One region of the Marinococcus tarijensis genome, then DNA from elsewhere that is predicted to be linked to it. Evidence: riboswitches for the same ligand, from Rfam matches in the RefSeq annotation. Region 1 holds a riboswitch; the other holds the start of a gene.
The links. Region 1 has a riboswitch for thiamine pyrophosphate ahead of ACTTK7_RS04490 (acetylornithine deacetylase). Riboswitches for the same ligand answer to the same signal wherever they lie in the genome.
Positions count from the first base shown of each region.

Region 2: it holds a riboswitch for thiamine pyrophosphate, as region 1 does, so the genes downstream of both, ACTTK7_RS08310 (thiamine phosphate synthase) here and ACTTK7_RS04490 (acetylornithine deacetylase) in region 1, are expected to answer to the same signal.

Region 1 is NZ_JBQOJA010000005.1:124,147-132,179, forward strand. Features, by position in the region: gene ACTTK7_RS04475 (aldehyde dehydrogenase family protein) at 1-517, shown strand, start outside; gene ACTTK7_RS04480 (GrpB family protein) at 608-1,126, shown strand; gene ACTTK7_RS04485 (FAD-dependent monooxygenase) at 1,351-2,961, opposite strand; TPP riboswitch at 3,072-3,174, shown strand; gene ACTTK7_RS04490 (acetylornithine deacetylase) at 3,245-4,513, shown strand; gene tenA (thiaminase II) at 4,528-5,199, shown strand; gene egtD (L-histidine N(alpha)-methyltransferase) at 5,229-6,185, opposite strand; gene egtB (ergothioneine biosynthesis protein EgtB) at 6,188-7,489, opposite strand; gene ACTTK7_RS04510 (SDR family NAD(P)-dependent oxidoreductase) at 7,605-8,033, opposite strand, start outside.
Region 2 is NZ_JBQOJA010000011.1:67,203-75,235, reverse strand. Features, by position in the region: gene ACTTK7_RS08320 (potassium/proton antiporter) at 1-1,368, shown strand, start outside; gene ACTTK7_RS08315 (AEC family transporter) at 1,425-2,324, shown strand; TPP riboswitch at 2,377-2,476, shown strand; TPP riboswitch at 2,533-2,635, shown strand; gene ACTTK7_RS08310 (thiamine phosphate synthase) at 2,678-3,289, shown strand; gene thiO (glycine oxidase ThiO) at 3,279-4,403, shown strand; gene thiS (sulfur carrier protein ThiS) at 4,387-4,587, shown strand; gene ACTTK7_RS08295 (thiazole synthase) at 4,592-5,356, shown strand; gene ACTTK7_RS08290 (ThiF family adenylyltransferase) at 5,353-6,372, shown strand; gene ACTTK7_RS08285 (general stress protein) at 6,433-6,774, shown strand; gene ACTTK7_RS08280 (NAD-dependent epimerase/dehydratase family protein) at 7,340-8,033, shown strand, end outside.

The DNA.
Region 1 (8,033 bases):
GGTCACAACCGGACCGCTCAATAACAAGCAGCAGCTGGATTTTGTGAAAAGCCTTGTGGATAATGCGGCTGAAAAAGGCGCGGACGTTATCCCGCTCGGCCACATTGTGGATAAGGAGCTGTTTGAACAGGGGTACTTCCTGCAGCCGACCCTGGTGCTCGGCGCGGACCAGCAGGACGACATTGTGAAGGAGGAACAGTTCGGACCGACAGTGCCGATCGTCCCTTATGAGACGGTGGATGAAGCAGTGAAAATGGCGAACGACAGCATTTACGGCCTTACAAGCTCGGTATGGGGAGAAGAGGACCATGCCATCGAAGTTGCAGCCCGTATTGAAGCAGGCACTACGATGGTCAATACCGCTGCTGTGCAGGGACTCGACGTCCGTTACCCGTTTGGCGGAGTCAAGCAGTCCGGCATCGGCCGCGAATACGGAAAAGAAGGCCTTCTCGGCTACGTAACCCCTCACGTCATCAATGTACCGAAAATGCGGGATCTGCCGTATATTCCTGAATAATGAGATCAAGCAGCTGTCCTGGAGGCTTCCAGGGCAGTTTTTTATGCTAAAGTTTGAGTAAAGCAAAGATTTTTGAAAGGGAGTGATCCGATGCGAACCATACAGATCGTGCCGTGGCAAAGGGAGTGGCAGGACTATTATTACCATGAGCAAAAGCTTCTGGAGCTTGAAGCCGGCAGTCCGGGAGATCATATTTATCATATAGGAAGCACTAGTGTTCCGGGTCTTGCGGCAAAGCCAATTATCGATATTCTTATTGAAACGCACGAGCTTTCTATGTGGTCCGAGGACCGTCTGGAAGGACTAGGATATACGGGAAAAGGAGAGCACGGTATTGAAGGAAGGGCTTTTTATTATAAAGGCGAATATATCCGCCGCTTTCACGTGCACGTGTTTGAAAAAGAAAGTGAAGGCAGCGGGCGGCATCTTGCCCTCCGTGATTATTTACGCTCTTTTCCGGCAAAGGCGAAGGAATATGAAATCATTAAAAAGCAGGCTGCAGGGAGGCACCCGCACAGCCCGTCTGGATATATGGACGAAAAGCATGCCGTCGTGCAGAGGCTTGAACAGGAGGCTCTCTCCTGGAATACAAACAGAAGGAAAAACTGACGGTTTTTAAACGACTGACAAAACCGTCCACAAACATATACACAATGGGGATGGTGTCCAGCTGGGGTAAGGGGAAGAGCATAAAAATAATCGAAGGCCTGCTTCGATTGAAGGTATTGATGACAGAGAATTTACTGAAATGAGACGCCGGCTTGTGGACAGTCTTTGAAGTGTTTTTTGAAATTATCCACAGCCGGCTGGGAAACGGGTTCGGATGAAAGAAGCTACTGATATAAAGCGGTGTGAATTTTTCTCATCAATCGTCCGGTACGGACCGGGTGCTCGGCAAAAGCAACATAGCCGTCCGGACGTATGAGCACAGCTGAAAACGTTGGCAGCTTCCATTTGACGGCGAGATCTCGCCGGTAATCAAACAGATGGTGGATATTTGGCTTCGAGGTCCGGAGTATGCCCTTGCGCTGAACAACGAGAATGAGAATGGATGGGCCATACTGCCGGCGCATTTCCTGGATGCTTTCATCGAGCTGATGGAGCTCCTGCTCGTCTTCGATATAAAACAGGCAGGAAAACTGCTGAATGTGCAGAAAATCCATCACGTCTGCGTGTTCTCCTTCCTCGGTAAGAACCCGTGCCGGCAATGCCCGGGATCCGGCCGGAATCATTTCTCCCCGGTGCTGGAATTTCGCAAACGACGCCCTGTTCTGATAGCTGATGTCAATATTGGCGAGGCGCTGGGTCAGCAGGTTCTGCAGCGAACTGCTTTTGCTCAGCACACTGACAGGGTTCGCCAGCAGGCGGGGAATCAGGGTATGGGAATGGGTCATCACCTGCATCGCCGTATTAGTCATTCGAATGGTCTTGCGTCCGACCGCGTACCGTTCTTCTTCATACGTATCGAGAAGGGCAGGATCCGAACGGCCGCGCAGCACCCACGCCAATTTCCAGCAGAGATTGACCGCGTCCTGCATGCCGAGGTTCATCCCCTGACCGCCAAACGGGCTGTGCAGATGGGCAGCATCCCCGGCGAGAAACAGCCTGTGGTCCCGGTAGGCATCAGCCTGATGGTGGGACGTGCCGAACTGGGAAAGCCAGGAGGCGCTTGGGAAATGTACCGGCTGCTGGGTAATACGCCGTACGCTTTTTTCAAGATCCTCCAGAGGGAGATCGTCCCGGTGCTCACGGTTCTGTTCGGCGTGATCGATGGTGATTACCCGGTACGTTTCATCACGGAAGGGAAAGAAAGCAGCTACGCCGCGCTCGGTAATGAATGAGGAAATATCGTTGGAAAGTGGAAGTCCTTCCACCGTAACGTCCCCCAGAAAATAAATGGTTTCATGCTTGCCGCCCGGAAATGAGACATTCATGTTCTCACGTACTGTACTGTGAGGACCGTCACAGCCAATCACGTAGGAAGCGCGGATTAATTCGTGTCCATTTTCGGTGGAGCATTCCACCTCGGCGTGGTCACTGTACTGGATAATTCGTTCGCAGTGAGTGTTCCAGTCGATAAACTGGCCAACTTCCCGAAGCTGCTTCTTTAAAATATGCTCTGTATCTGACTGCGGCAGCATAAGCATGAAGGGAAAAGGCGTATCGAGCGAAGCAAAGGAGGCTCTGGAAGCCCATTTGCCTTCAGGCTGAACAGTAGCATCAGTAATGGGAAAGCCTTCCTTTAGGAAGGAGCGGAGCGCACCGATCAGGCTGAGCATCTCAAGGGTGCGCGCCTGGATGCCGAACGCTTTGGAAAAGGGAGAAATAGAGCTTTTTCTGTCTAATATCCGGACGCGGATGCCGAGTGCTCTTAATGTATTGGCGGCAGTCAAGCCTACGGGGCCTGCCCCAACAATGCATACATCGGTATTCGTGGTTTTCATGAATTCATCACGCTCCCTTCGGTATACTTGTAGTATACCCTGCAGAGGACTGCCTCATGCACGTGCTTATTTGCAACCTTTTGCGAAATATGTTTGAATAATAAGAAATTAATGCTTTCTAGGGGAGCCTGATGGCTGAGAGAGGTTTAAGTGCCTTGACCCTTAGCACCTGATCCAGATAGTACTGGCGGAGGGAAGAAAGAAGGGACACACACCGGTTGTTTATGCCGCTTCTTCTCTAAAAGAAGCGGCTTTTTATATAGGTTAAAAACAAGGAGGGCTTATGGTAGAACCTAACTGGGGAAAATTGGTGGAAGAGCGCAGGCAGAAATTAACCGACCTGGCCAAAAACTTAATACAATTTAATACGATGGCACCCCCGGCCCGTAATACAGCGAATGCTCAACAATTTATAGCGGATTATCTGCAGCAGCGTAATTGGGAGATTGATAAATGGGAGGTTTTTAACGGAGACCCCAACGTAGTAGGCACAAAAACCGGAAAAGAGGGGGACCGGTATAACAGCTTAATCCTAAATGGACACATAGATGTAGCGGAAGCATCGCGTAAGGACTGGAGTTTTGATCCTTTCGATCCGGTGGTGAAGGACGGATGGCTCTATGGAAGAGGAGCAGCCGATATGAAGGGAGGGCTTGCAGGCTTACTTTTAGCTGTTGATATTTTACATGAGCTAAAAATTGATTTACCAGGCGACGTTATTGTGCAATCGGTAGTGGGTGAAGAAGTAGGTGAGGCCGGTACACTTCAATGCTGCCGAAGGGGATATACTGCTGATTATGCACTCGTAGCAGACACGAGTAATCTTAGTATTCAGGGTCAGGGAGGCGTTATTACAGGCTGGGTTACCGTGAAAAGTCAGCAAATACATCATGACGCTATGCGCCGAAATCTGATTCATGCTGGAGGCGGAAAATTCGGGGCAGGTGCTATTGAAAAAATGATGATACTTATCGAGGGCTTACAGAGTTTAGAAAGAGACTGGGCAGTACGGAAAAGTTATCCAGGATTTCAGCCTGGAACGAACACCATTAATCCGGCAGTCATTGAAGGAGGAAGGAATGCTGCATTTATAGCCGATGAATGCAGTCTTTGGATCACGGTGCATTTTTATCCGGATGAGACCCATGAAACAGTGGCTTCAGAAGTAGAAAATCATCTTCGTAAAGTGGCTGAAGCTGATCCGTGGCTTCGCGAGAACCCTCCAACATTTATTTGGGGAGGAGAATCAATGATAGAAGACAGAGGAGAAATATTTCCTTCCCTTGAGGTTCAGAGCAATCACCCGGGCAGTCTGCAGTTAATGGAATCCTTTAAAGCCATTACCTATGAAGCAGGAGAAATTAACACCTCTCCTACTGTCACAGACGGAGGATGGCTGGCGGATGCTGGAATCCCCTCCGCCATTTTTGGTCCGGGAACGCTTGAGGAAGCACACGCAGTCGATGAAAAAGTAGAAGTGGAACAGCTGGTTACGTTCACAAAAATAGTATTGTCTTTTATTTATAAGTGGTCACATACTCTGAAGGAATAGAAAGGATGAGGCTAATGTCATTCACTCACGATTTAAAGGAAAAGCTGCTGCCAGTGTGGGAGCAGAATCATACGCATCCATTTGTGGAAGAGCTTGGACGGGGAACCCTCGATAAGGAAAAATTTCGTTATTTCATGATTCAGGATTACCTTTATCTTGTGCAATATGCGAAGCTGTTTGCGATTGGCGCTGTTAAAGCCGAAGACGTGGAAACTATGGGGGCTTTTGCGAAGGTAATGGATGCCACCATGAATGAAGAAATGAGCCTGCACCGCCAGTATGCGAAAAAGCTTGGCATCACCGAACAGGAGCTCGAGCAGGCAGAACCGGCACCGACCACACTTGCGTACACAAGATATATGCTGCATGAAGGGCAGAACGGAGGCCTGGCTGAGCTGCTTGCGGCTGTGCTCCCGTGCATGTGGAGCTACGCAGAAATTGGAAGAAAGCTCAGTACGTGGCCGGGAGCGCTGGAGCATGAGCTGTACGGTGAATGGGTGCAGATGTACAGCGATGATGAATTTCAGCAGCTCGCAGACTGGGGCATCAGCATGCTCGACCGTCTGGCAGAAAACAAACCTGAAGCGGAAAAAAGAAAGATTGAAGATATATTTTTAACGACGACCCGGTTTGAGTATTTGTTCTGGGAAATGGCGTACCGGCAGGAAGGCTGGCCGCAGACATAAAAAAGCCCCCGGTCCGCCGGGGGCTTTGCTTATATTTGAGGGGAAAGCGTAAATACGCCAAACCATTCATTTTCGTCCGTCCACCAGTCATTGGTTTCCCAGGAGGATTGGTGGGCCAGATTCATGAATTCCTCCGGAGTGAACTTCCGGCTGTTTTCTGTATGGATCGTCTCGCCGGCACGCATCGTAAACGTTTCGCCGCCGATCGAGAACAGGGAAGGCTTTTCGGCGCGCAGATGCATCTCGATCCGCCCGAGCCGTTCATTGTAAAAAGCTTCATGCTCAAAATGGCCGGTGTTGATACCAGCATCAAGCTCCCGGTTCAGGCGGTGGAGCAGATTCTTATTAAAGGAAGCGGTAATGCCTGCTTCGTCGTTATAGGCACGGTGCAGCACGACCGGATCCTTCTTCAAATCGACGCCTACCACCAGGCTGTCCTCCGGATTCATGTGAGAAGCGAGCTTCTGTAAAAATTTCGAAGCCTCCTTCGGATCCAGGTTTCCAATCGTGGAGCCGAGAAAAAAGACAGCGGAGGGCTGGTCTTTGCTGCTGTTTAAAAAAGACATCGTTTTTGTATAGTCCGCACATACGCCCGACACCTGCATATCCGGCACGGCTTCCTTTACATGGGCGGCGGTATCGTGCAGGGCACTAATCGAAATATCGACGGGGGTATAGCTCACTGCCTCCGATAGGAAGGGAAGCAGGCAGCGGATTTTATCAAAGCTTCCGCTTCCCAGCTCAATAAGGGAGGAAGCTCCAATACTTTCAGCAATTTCTTCCCCGTAGTCAGATAAAACAGAGGCCTCGGTCCGACTCACGTAATATTCCGGCAGCCGGGTAATTTCATTAAACAGCATGCTTCCCTGCTCATCGTAGAAATGCTTTGGGGGGATACTCTTAGGGTCGGCAGCCAGTCCGGTGCGAACGTCTTCAGCCAGAGAGGAGAGCGAAGGCTTTAAATCCAATACAGTATAGTCAGCCATAGCTATTTCTGCACCCCGTCCTTGGCAAGCCGCAGCCCACTGAACTGCCACCGTTTTTCCGGAGGGAAAAAGTTACGGTAGGTGGAGCGGATGTGCGACTGCGGAGTCGCGCATGATCCGCCGCGCAGCACCATCTGGTTACTCATAAATTTGGCATTGTATTCTCCCATGGCACCCTCCGGCGGACGGTTGCCCGGATACGGGGAATAAGGGCTGCGTGTCCATTCCCATACGTCCCCGTATGCATTGGGAGACGACTGAAGGGGTCTTGGGTGGTAGCTTTCAGACTCAAGAAACGTGCCGTCTGCTCCGGAGGCGCGGAAAGCATATTCCCATTCCTGTTCGGTAGGGAGACGGGCTCCGGCCCAGCGGGCATAGGCATCTGCTTCGTAATAGCTTATATGGGCAATTGGTTCATGAAGGCGCACCTCTTTCAGGCCGTTCATCGTAAAGTAAAACCATATCCCTCCCTGCTTCTGCCAGTAAAGTGGTGCCTTCCAGTCCTGCTCCTGGACAATGCCCCAGCCTTCGGAAAGCCACAGCTCAGGGTCTTCGTAGCCGCCGTCTTCAATAAAACGAATATATTCTTCATTGGTCACAGGCCTTGAGGCGATAGAGAAGGCGTGCAGATAAAATTTATGCTCCGGGCGTTCATTATCGAAGGAAAAATGCAGATTGTCAGTGCCGATAGTCGTCAGCTCGTCTTCATAGGCGTGCCATTCCAGCTCAGGTGTCCCGCCCTGTTCAGCAAAAGAATCATTTTCCAGGTAGGCAGGGTTAAGTGGATTCATCGAAAAGTTGAATTTTGTGTCAGTGACTAACAGCTCCTGGTGCTGCTGCTCGTGCTGCAGGCCGGTTTCCATTAATTCTGCGATCTCTTCGTTCCATGGGCCTTCCTGGAGAAAACGTTCCATGGCCGCCTCCACATGACGCCGGTATTCCATGGTGTCTTCGGTCGTCGGCCGGGAAATCAGTCCACGGTACTGCTTCGGAAACGGCTTTCCCTGCGTTTCGTAATAGGAGTTGTACAAGCCGTTGGAGAATTTTGAAAACTCTTCATAATGGTCAGCGTACGGCTTAAGAATGAACTGCTCAAAAAACCAGGTCGTGTGGGCCAGGTGCCATTTCGCCGGACTGACGTCAGGATGCGCCTGAATCATAAAGTCTTCGGTGTACAACGGTTCGGTCAGCTTCATCGTCTGTTGACGCAGAGACGTAAAACGTTCGGTAAAGTCAGCTTTTGCGGCATTTGCCTTCGCCTGTACGATGGGGAATTCCTCCTCAGAATAAATAGAATGGTGCATAAGTACATGCACATGAAGGTTAAATACCCGCTTCAAAACAGGGCAAAACAATGCGGAAAGACAGAAAAGCGAAAAAAGGAATGCCCGCGAAGGCATTCCCTTAGGCTGGTATTTTTTAGGCTTCTTTCTGAAGCTCTCTTCCGGTGTAGTGATAAACAAGCTCTTCGCTGATTTCCCGCAGCTTTTTTTGATTAGCTGTGGAATAGGAATCACTCGAAGAGCTCGTAATTCCTTTTTTCGTAAAGTATTTGCCAGTTACCTGAGAGCCGCGGGCACCTGAAGCAAGCGATACTTCCAGGTCAGCTCCTTCTTCCGGAGAGTCACCGAACATACTGGTGAATTTGTTCAGCCCCCGGTAAAAGGCATTTTTATTATTCAGGCCGAACCCAGTGGAAATGTTGCCGGGATGGAGCGCGTTCACTTTAATATTTTCATGGCGGAGCCTTTGAGACAGGTCATACGTATACAGCAGCAATGACAGCTTCGCCAGACCGTATTGCTTCAGGCCGTTATACTTCTGCTCGCCCTGCAGGCTTTGAAAGTT
Region 2 (8,033 bases), on a different contig from region 1:
TCGCTTATTTTGTTTATAATTCTAGGTATGCTGATGGGAAATGATGGTTTTGGCATTATTGACTTTGAAAATGTCCAGCTTGCCCAGACTGTCGGGATTATAGCCCTGATTATTATTCTGTTTGAAGGGGGTACTCAGACAAGGTGGCGTGACATTAGGCCGGTGGTGGGGCCTTCCGTAACGCTCGCCACGTTTGGTGTCCTGTTTACAGCTGCTCTGATGGGGGTGGTGGCAAAGCAGCTGCTCGACCTGAGCTGGCTTGAAGCGATGCTTCTCGGAGCCACAGTCGGTTCGACAGACGCCGCAGCCGTCTTTGCTGCCCTGAAAGGACGGAGCATTGATAAAAAAATGGGGTCCACCCTCGAAGCGGAGTCGGGAAGCAACGATCCGATGGCCGTGTTTTTAACGCTCTTCTTTATTGAATTAATTTTGGCGGATTCGCCGAACGTCTGGCTGTTATCCGGCGCTTTTTTCTGGCAGATGGGCGCTGGTCTTGCGATGGGCGCCCTGTTTGGCTGGGCAGCCTCGTGGACCATCAACCGTATCAACCTGGACTCAAGTGGTTTGTATCCTCTATTTGCGATCGCTTTTGCACTGTTAACCTACAGTGTGACCTCGAGCATGAGCGCAAGCGGGTTTTTGGCAGTATATGTAGCAGCCCTATTAATAGGAAACTCTGATTTGATCTACCGTCAGCCGATTTACCGGTTTAACGAAGGAATGGCGTGGATGTCTCAGATAAGCATGTTTATCATCCTGGGTCTCCTTGCGTTTCCAAGAGATATATTGACATGGTCAAACATCACGATGGGGCTCATTTTATCAGCGGTGTTAATGTTTTTGGCCCGTCCGCTGGCTACGTTTTTGTCGACTTCCTTTTTCGGCTACAAGCCGAAGCAGAATATATTTCTATCCTGGGCGGGACTGCGCGGGGCGGTGCCGATCATTTTGGCTACATACCCGATCGTAGCCGGTGTGGAGTCGGGCAGCCAGATTTTTAACGTTGTCTTCTTTATTGTGCTGACATCTGCGCTGATCCAGGGAGCGACTATCGCTCCATTAGCAAAGTGGCTTCACCTGTCCGGTCCGCTCCGGGAAGCGCCGACTCATTCCCTGGAGCTGGTGTCACTTGGAAAAGCGAACGCAGAAATTATGGAATTTCAAACGAATGAAGCGACACCGATTGTCGGCCAGACGCTTCAAAGCATTGAATTTCCAGCCTCTGCGCTGATCAGCGCGATTGTAAGAGACGATGAACTGGTTACTCCAGTTGGTGAGACGGTAATCAATGCAGGTGATTATTTGTATATTCTTGTATCGCGTAAAGAGAAGCGTATTTTAAAGCAGATGCTCCGACACGATTACTAGCGGAAAGGGCCGGTATTAAGGTGCATTAAATTTAAGGAAAGAAGGAAGGGCTCCGCATGAGTGTGCTGATCAATGTATTGATCCCAATCATTTTAATATTTGCGATTGGCTATTTGCTGCAGAAAAGACAGGCAGTGGATATTCGGCCGGTGTCGGCTGTCGCTCTTTATGTATTGACGCCCGCGCTTGTTTTCCGGACTTTCTATGAAAGAGAGCTGAACAGCGATATGCTGTCGATGGCTCTGTTTTCTGTGATATTTTTGGCGGTCATGACCGGGCTGATCAAATTAGTGTCTTTTTTGCGTCAATGGCCAAAAGCCAATGAAACCGGCATGATGCTGTCCACTGTGTTTATGAATGCGGGCAATTACGGTGCTCCCTTAATCGCTTTTGCGTTTGGCGATACAGCCTTTGCCTACTCTATCGTTTTTATGGTTATCCAGACGATGCTGATGAATACTGTAGGCGTCTATATCGCAAACAGCGCGAATATGGATGCAGCCGACGCGTTTCGCACGGTGCTGCGGATGCCGGTATTTTATGCACTGCTTGCGGGCATCCTCTTCCAGCTGACAGGAATACCGATCGGTGCGACCTATTATGAAGCTCTTGATATGCTCGCGAGCGCAGCGATTCCGGTAGTTATGATTATACTGGGCATGCAGCTTGCACGCATATCCGTAAAACGCATGGATTGGAAGCTTGTAAGTGCAGGCACGTTTTTGCGGCTTATATTTGCCCCGGCTCTTGCTTATGTGATTACTCTGCTGCTGCAGACGAGCGATACGCTGACGACCGTGCTGGTTGTTTCAACAGCGATGCCGAGTGCAGCAACGATGGCAATGATTTCCGTCCAGTTTGATTCCAACCCTCAGCTTGTTTCGAGTATTACACTGGTGACAACTCTTTTAAGCGTCCCCTCCCTCTGGGTGGTGCTGTCGATTTTCCAGGCATAAAACTCGGGGTGAATTGACGGAAGAGGTGTACCGCGTTATGATATAAGTAATATCAAACCACTAGGGGTGCCTGTTGGCTGAGACAGCGTAAAGCTGATCCCTTTGAACCTGATCTGGATTATACCAGCGGAGGGAAGTGGGGAAGAGATGCTGATACGACTATCTCCCCCGCTTTCTAACGAAAGCGGGGTTTTTTGTGGGAAAATATTATATTTGCTGGGGGTGCCTGCTGAGGCTGAGACCGGAGAACTATCCGGAACCCTTTGAACCTGATCTGGAGATCCAGCGGAGGGAAGCAGCCATGTTGAACCTTTTAACGGGCAGCCTCCTTCCTTCTGGAAGGAGGTTTTTTTATGGATAATAAACCGAAGCCTTGCATCCACGCCGTATCGCCGCCGGATATACCGTTGACAGCTTGGTGGGAAAAAACGAGAGAGCTGAGTGGGGTCGTTGACTACGTGCATGTACGGGCGCCCGAATGGACAAGGCGTGAAAAAGAAACGGCCATTGGATGGGTGTTAAAGGAAGGAACTGCCCCGAAGCAGCTGATCATAAATGATGAACCCGAACTTGCTGCTGCATACGGCCTGGCCGGTGCCCACCTGCCGGAGCGTCGTACGATTTATCCGGTCTCCACAGGCTGGGGTCAGTCCGTCCACTCGGTGGAAGCGGCGGAAAACAGTGAACAGCAGGGAGCATCATGGCTGTATTTTGGGCATGTGTTTGCCTCCGGCAGTAAACCGGGGAAATCACCGCGAGGGCTCCGGGCGCTGGAGGCTGTGGCGAAAAGCGTACGGATCCCGGTAATTGCCATAGGAGGAATTGACGCTGACAAAGCAGTGGAGTGTATAAACTGTGGAGCGTCCGGGGTCGCAGCCATTGCATATTTTTATGAGGCTGCCCAGCCCGGAAAAGCAGCCGGAAAGCTCAGAGCCCGGTTAAGGAGTGATAACAATGAAGACTGATACAGAGGTTCTTATTGTAGGCGCAGGTGTGCAGGGATGCTCGCTTGCGTATCAGTTAAGCAAACGCGGGCGCCGCGTAATGGTAATCGAGAAAGACTCCATTGCTGCCGGAGCATCAAAAGCGGCTGCCGGCATGCTCGGAGCACAGTCCGAGTGGGAGGGGTCTGCCCTTTTTCAGGAATTCGCCCTGGAAAGCCGGGAGCTGTTTGAAGGGATGGTCCCCGAAGTGGAAGCGCTCAGTGGAATGGATGTTTCCTACGTGAACAACGGAATGCTGAAGCCTGTATGGGATAAGGCGGGAGAAGATAAATACCGGCGGGCTGCAGGGCGAGGCTACGGCGCGGAGTGGCTTTCGGCACATGAAGCCCTGCGCAGGGAACCGGCGCTTTCCAAAAACATCCGGGGCGCCTGGTCCATCCCGAAGGACGGACAGCTCCGGGCCTATGAGTGGACAATAGCCCTTGCTGAAGCAGCAAGGGCCTGCGGGACAATTATACGGGAAAACACTTCTGTGGACCGTTTTTTAGAAGCTGACGGCCGGATTTGTGGCGTGAAAACAAAGGAAGGAATGATTGAAGCAAAAGAAGTGGTTTTTACCGGGGGGAGCGCCGGAGTGGAGCTGTTGGATGAAAAGGATTTTACGCTCTATCCGGTAAAAGGGGAGTGCTTGTCCGTACGGATGCCCCATGAGAATTTGAGACACACTCTGCACACGCCGGAGGTATACATTGTTCCGAAAAGGGACGGGGAAATCTTTATCGGCGCCACAGAAAAGCCCGGGGACTCGAGTACAGGAGTCAGTGTAGCCTCGATGCAGGAGCTGATGAAAGCAGCTGTTCATTTAGTACCGGGTCTGAAGCATGCAAGCATTGAAAGATTTTGGAGCGGCATCCGGCCGCAGACAGGAGACGGACTGCCGTATATGGGACAGACCAGCCGGGGGCTGTGGGTGATGACCGGGCACTACAGAAACGGTATTCTGCTTTCAGCACTGAGCGGACAATGGATGGCTGCCCGGATCGAAGGAGAAAGCGTCCGCGAAGACTGGAAGCACCTGTTTGCCGTAGATCCTCAAATACGAAAGGGAGGAGTTATTCATGCAGATCACGCTTAATGGTCAATTACAGAATATTGAGAACAGCACAACTGTAGCCGATTTACTGGAAGAGCTTCAGATCGCCCACAAAAAAACAGTGGTGGAGCGCAACGGCACTATTGTAATTGAAGAATTTCACCAGCAGGAAGGTTTAATGGACGGAGATAAAATCGAAATCATTCATTTTGTAGGAGGCGGATGAACAAATGCTTAATATTGGTAATATGACGTTTGAATCGAATTTATTTCTCGGCACCGGAAAATATAAGGACGCTAAGACCCAGCTGCAGGCTGTAGAAGCATCGGAAACAGAGGTACTGACCTTTGCCGTGCGTAGAATGAACCTCTTTGACAGCAGCCAGCCTGATCCATTTGAACAGATGGACGTCTCAAAGTACCGGATGCTGCCAAATACAGCAGGGGCCAAAACAGCTGAAGAAGCTGTGCGCACCGCGAAGCTGGCAGAGGCGGCCAACATGTGTGACATGATTAAAGTAGAAGTGATCGGCTGCGATAAAACGCTTCTGCCCGATCCGGTGGAAACGCTCCGGGCCTCAGAACAGCTGCTGAACGAAGGGTTTACTGTCCTCGCATATACGTCCGATGATGTTGTGCTCGCCAGGAAGCTTCAGGAGCTTGGGGTTCATGCAGTGATGCCTGGAGCCTCTCCTATAGGCACGGGGCTTGGAATCATTAACCCATACAACCTGTCCCACATTATTGAACAGGCGGAAGTTCCGGTGATTGTAGATGCAGGCATTGGAAGCCCGAAGGATGCTGCTTACGCCATGGAGCTCGGCGCTGATGGTGTCCTGCTGAATACGGCTGTTTCAGGAGCAGATGATCCTGTGAAAATGGCAGAAGCGATGAAACTGGCAGTGAGGGCCGGGGCGCTTGGCGCAGAAGCTGGGCGCATAGATAAAAAATTCTACGCCCAGGCAAGCAGCCCTTTAGGAGGCCTCAGTATTTGAGTACGGAAGAACGTTTTTCCCGTCAGCGGTTATTTCACGGAATCGGCCAGAGGGGACAGCAAAGGCTGCAGGAGGCTCACGTCATAGTGGTAGGTGCCGGCGCGCTTGGGAGTTTAACAGCCGAAACTCTCGTACGCGCGGGGCTCGGAAAATTAACGCTGATCGACCGTGACTATGTGGAAGAAAGTAATCTTCAGCGCCAGCAGCTTTACACGGAAGCAGACGCAGAGGCCTGTACGCCAAAAGCAGAAGCGGCGAAAAAACGGCTGCTCGATATTCGGAGTGATGCTTCTATTGAAATCATTGTGGGGGAAGCAGATCCGGCTGTGCTTGAAAATTGTCTGCCTGCAGACCTTATTATCGACGGACTCGATAATATGGAGACGAGGCTGATGATTAATGATACAGCGCTGAAGCACCGGATTCCGTGGATTTACGGAGCCTGTGTAGGCGCCTATGGACTGAGCTATACCGTGAGGCCGGGACAGGGACCGTGCCTGCGCTGCCTGATGAAGGGCATTCCGATGGAAGGGGAAACGTGTGACACGGTCGGAATTATTGCCCCGGCTGTTCAATTCGTAAGCGCCACTCAGGTGACCGAAGCGATGAAGATGCTTACCCATTCCTTTGACCAGCTCCGCGGGACGCTGTGGTCATTTGATGTATGGTCGAACGAAAGCTCTTCCATTCATGTGGACTCGCTGCAGGATGAGCATTGTCCCTCCTGCGGGGAGTCACCAGCATATCCGGCGCTCGCATGGAGCGGGAGAAGCAAGGCTGAAACGCTGTGCGGCAGAGACGCAGTGCAGGTGAAGCCTCTTCCGGACATGCATGTATCGCTCGAACGGACGGCGGACGTTCATAAGCAGCACATTTCCAAAGCGAACCAGCATCTGCTGGTGTTAAATATTGAAAATAAGCGGCTGGTGCTTTTTAAAGACGGAAGAGCCATCGTTCACGGGGTTTCCGGAGAGGTGGAGGCAAGGTCGTTATACCAGAGATATATTGGAGGATAAATATTCCTTGTTTCATTTTACGGGCGGAGTGGTAATATTCCTTGCAAGGAGGGGGAACTATTGCCTACCGCTCGTATTTTTGTTTCCGTAGAAGAAGCACAGCAGGCTGTAGATAAATTAAAGATGCAGGGAATCCAAAGGGAACACATTTATGCTTTGGCTCTGGACTCGGAAAAAGCGACTGCGAAAGAATTAAAAGTAAGTGATACAGAAGCAGACGTTACAAGCCCGGTGGAGTTCGTGAAGCAGTTTTTCCGTAACGGTGCGTCCGATATTTATGAACGATTAAAAAAGCTTGGATACGGGGATAAAGAAGCCCGGGATTTGAGCGAAAAGCTTGATGAACATAATATACTAATTGCCGTGGATGAAGATCCGGAAAAATTCTCTTTTGACAAGTGAATCTTTTCCGGATTTTGTTCAGCTTTGGGGGCGCGCCGCTGAAGGATTTTTCCGCTTTTCATTGTCCAGCGCCGGAAGCCAACGGCGGCGTGGCCCTTCAGATCTTTGGTAAAGAGAAAAAACCCCTTTATCCAGAGCTCTTCCAGGGTCCGCGCCGCTAAACAGGCTTCCTCCGCCTTTCTATGTCCAGCTACGGGTGTTACCAGCTTAATCCATTCGTGATTTCAGATCGTTTGCGACTTCGTCTCAAGCCGACTGAAATCGACGAGCCGTTTAAGCTGGTGCCCAAACACCCTCCGCTTTTCGATAAAATTTTATGTAATTTTTATGAATTATGGCTGTGATAGCTGCAATGATTAGTTAGTATGATAGAATAACGGTGGTATATAGACAAATAGTTGCGTTAATATAAGGAGAGTGGTATTGTTTCGATGGGAATTCTACTCGGACGTACGTATACGACGGCAACTTGCACTCTACGAGGTAGAAATTACCTTATAGATACCCATAGAATTATGTTTGTTTGAATTATCAGATTGTATTAAATGATGTGGAGGTAACTGACGTGAAAATTATTGTTGCAGGTGGAGATGGATTTTGTGGTTGGCCGACCGCGCTTTACTTATCAAAGCAGGGTCATGACGTATCAATTATCGACAGTATGGTACGCAGGAAAATTGATGAAGAGCTTCATTCCAATTCGATCACCCCGATTGCAAGCCTTGAGGACAGGGTGGCGAAATGGAAAGAGCTGACGGGAAAAGAAATACGTACATACGAAGGTGATCTTCAGCATTACGATTTCCTGCAGCAGGTGATGGAGCAGGAAAAGCCGGAAGCATTCGTTCACTTTGCTGAACAGCGTTCTGCGCCTTACTCGATGATAGACCGCGAGCACGCAGTCTACACGCAGGTGAATAACGTAGTAGGGAATTTGAACGTGCTTTACGCTATTAAAGAAATGGCGCCGGAGTGCCACCTGATTAAGCTTGGTACGATGGGAGAATACGGCACGCCGAATATTCCGATTGAAGAAGGATACCTGGAAGTGGAGCACAAGGGCCGCAAAGACCGCCTTCCGTTTCCAAAACAGCCGGGCTCGTTCTATCATTTATCAAAAGTACATGACAGCCATAACATTATGTTTGCCTGCAAGGTATGGGGCATCCGGGCTACAGATTTAAACCAGGGCATCGTTTACGGCCTGGATACGAATGAAACCAACATGGACCCGGTGCTTACCAACCGCCTGGACTACG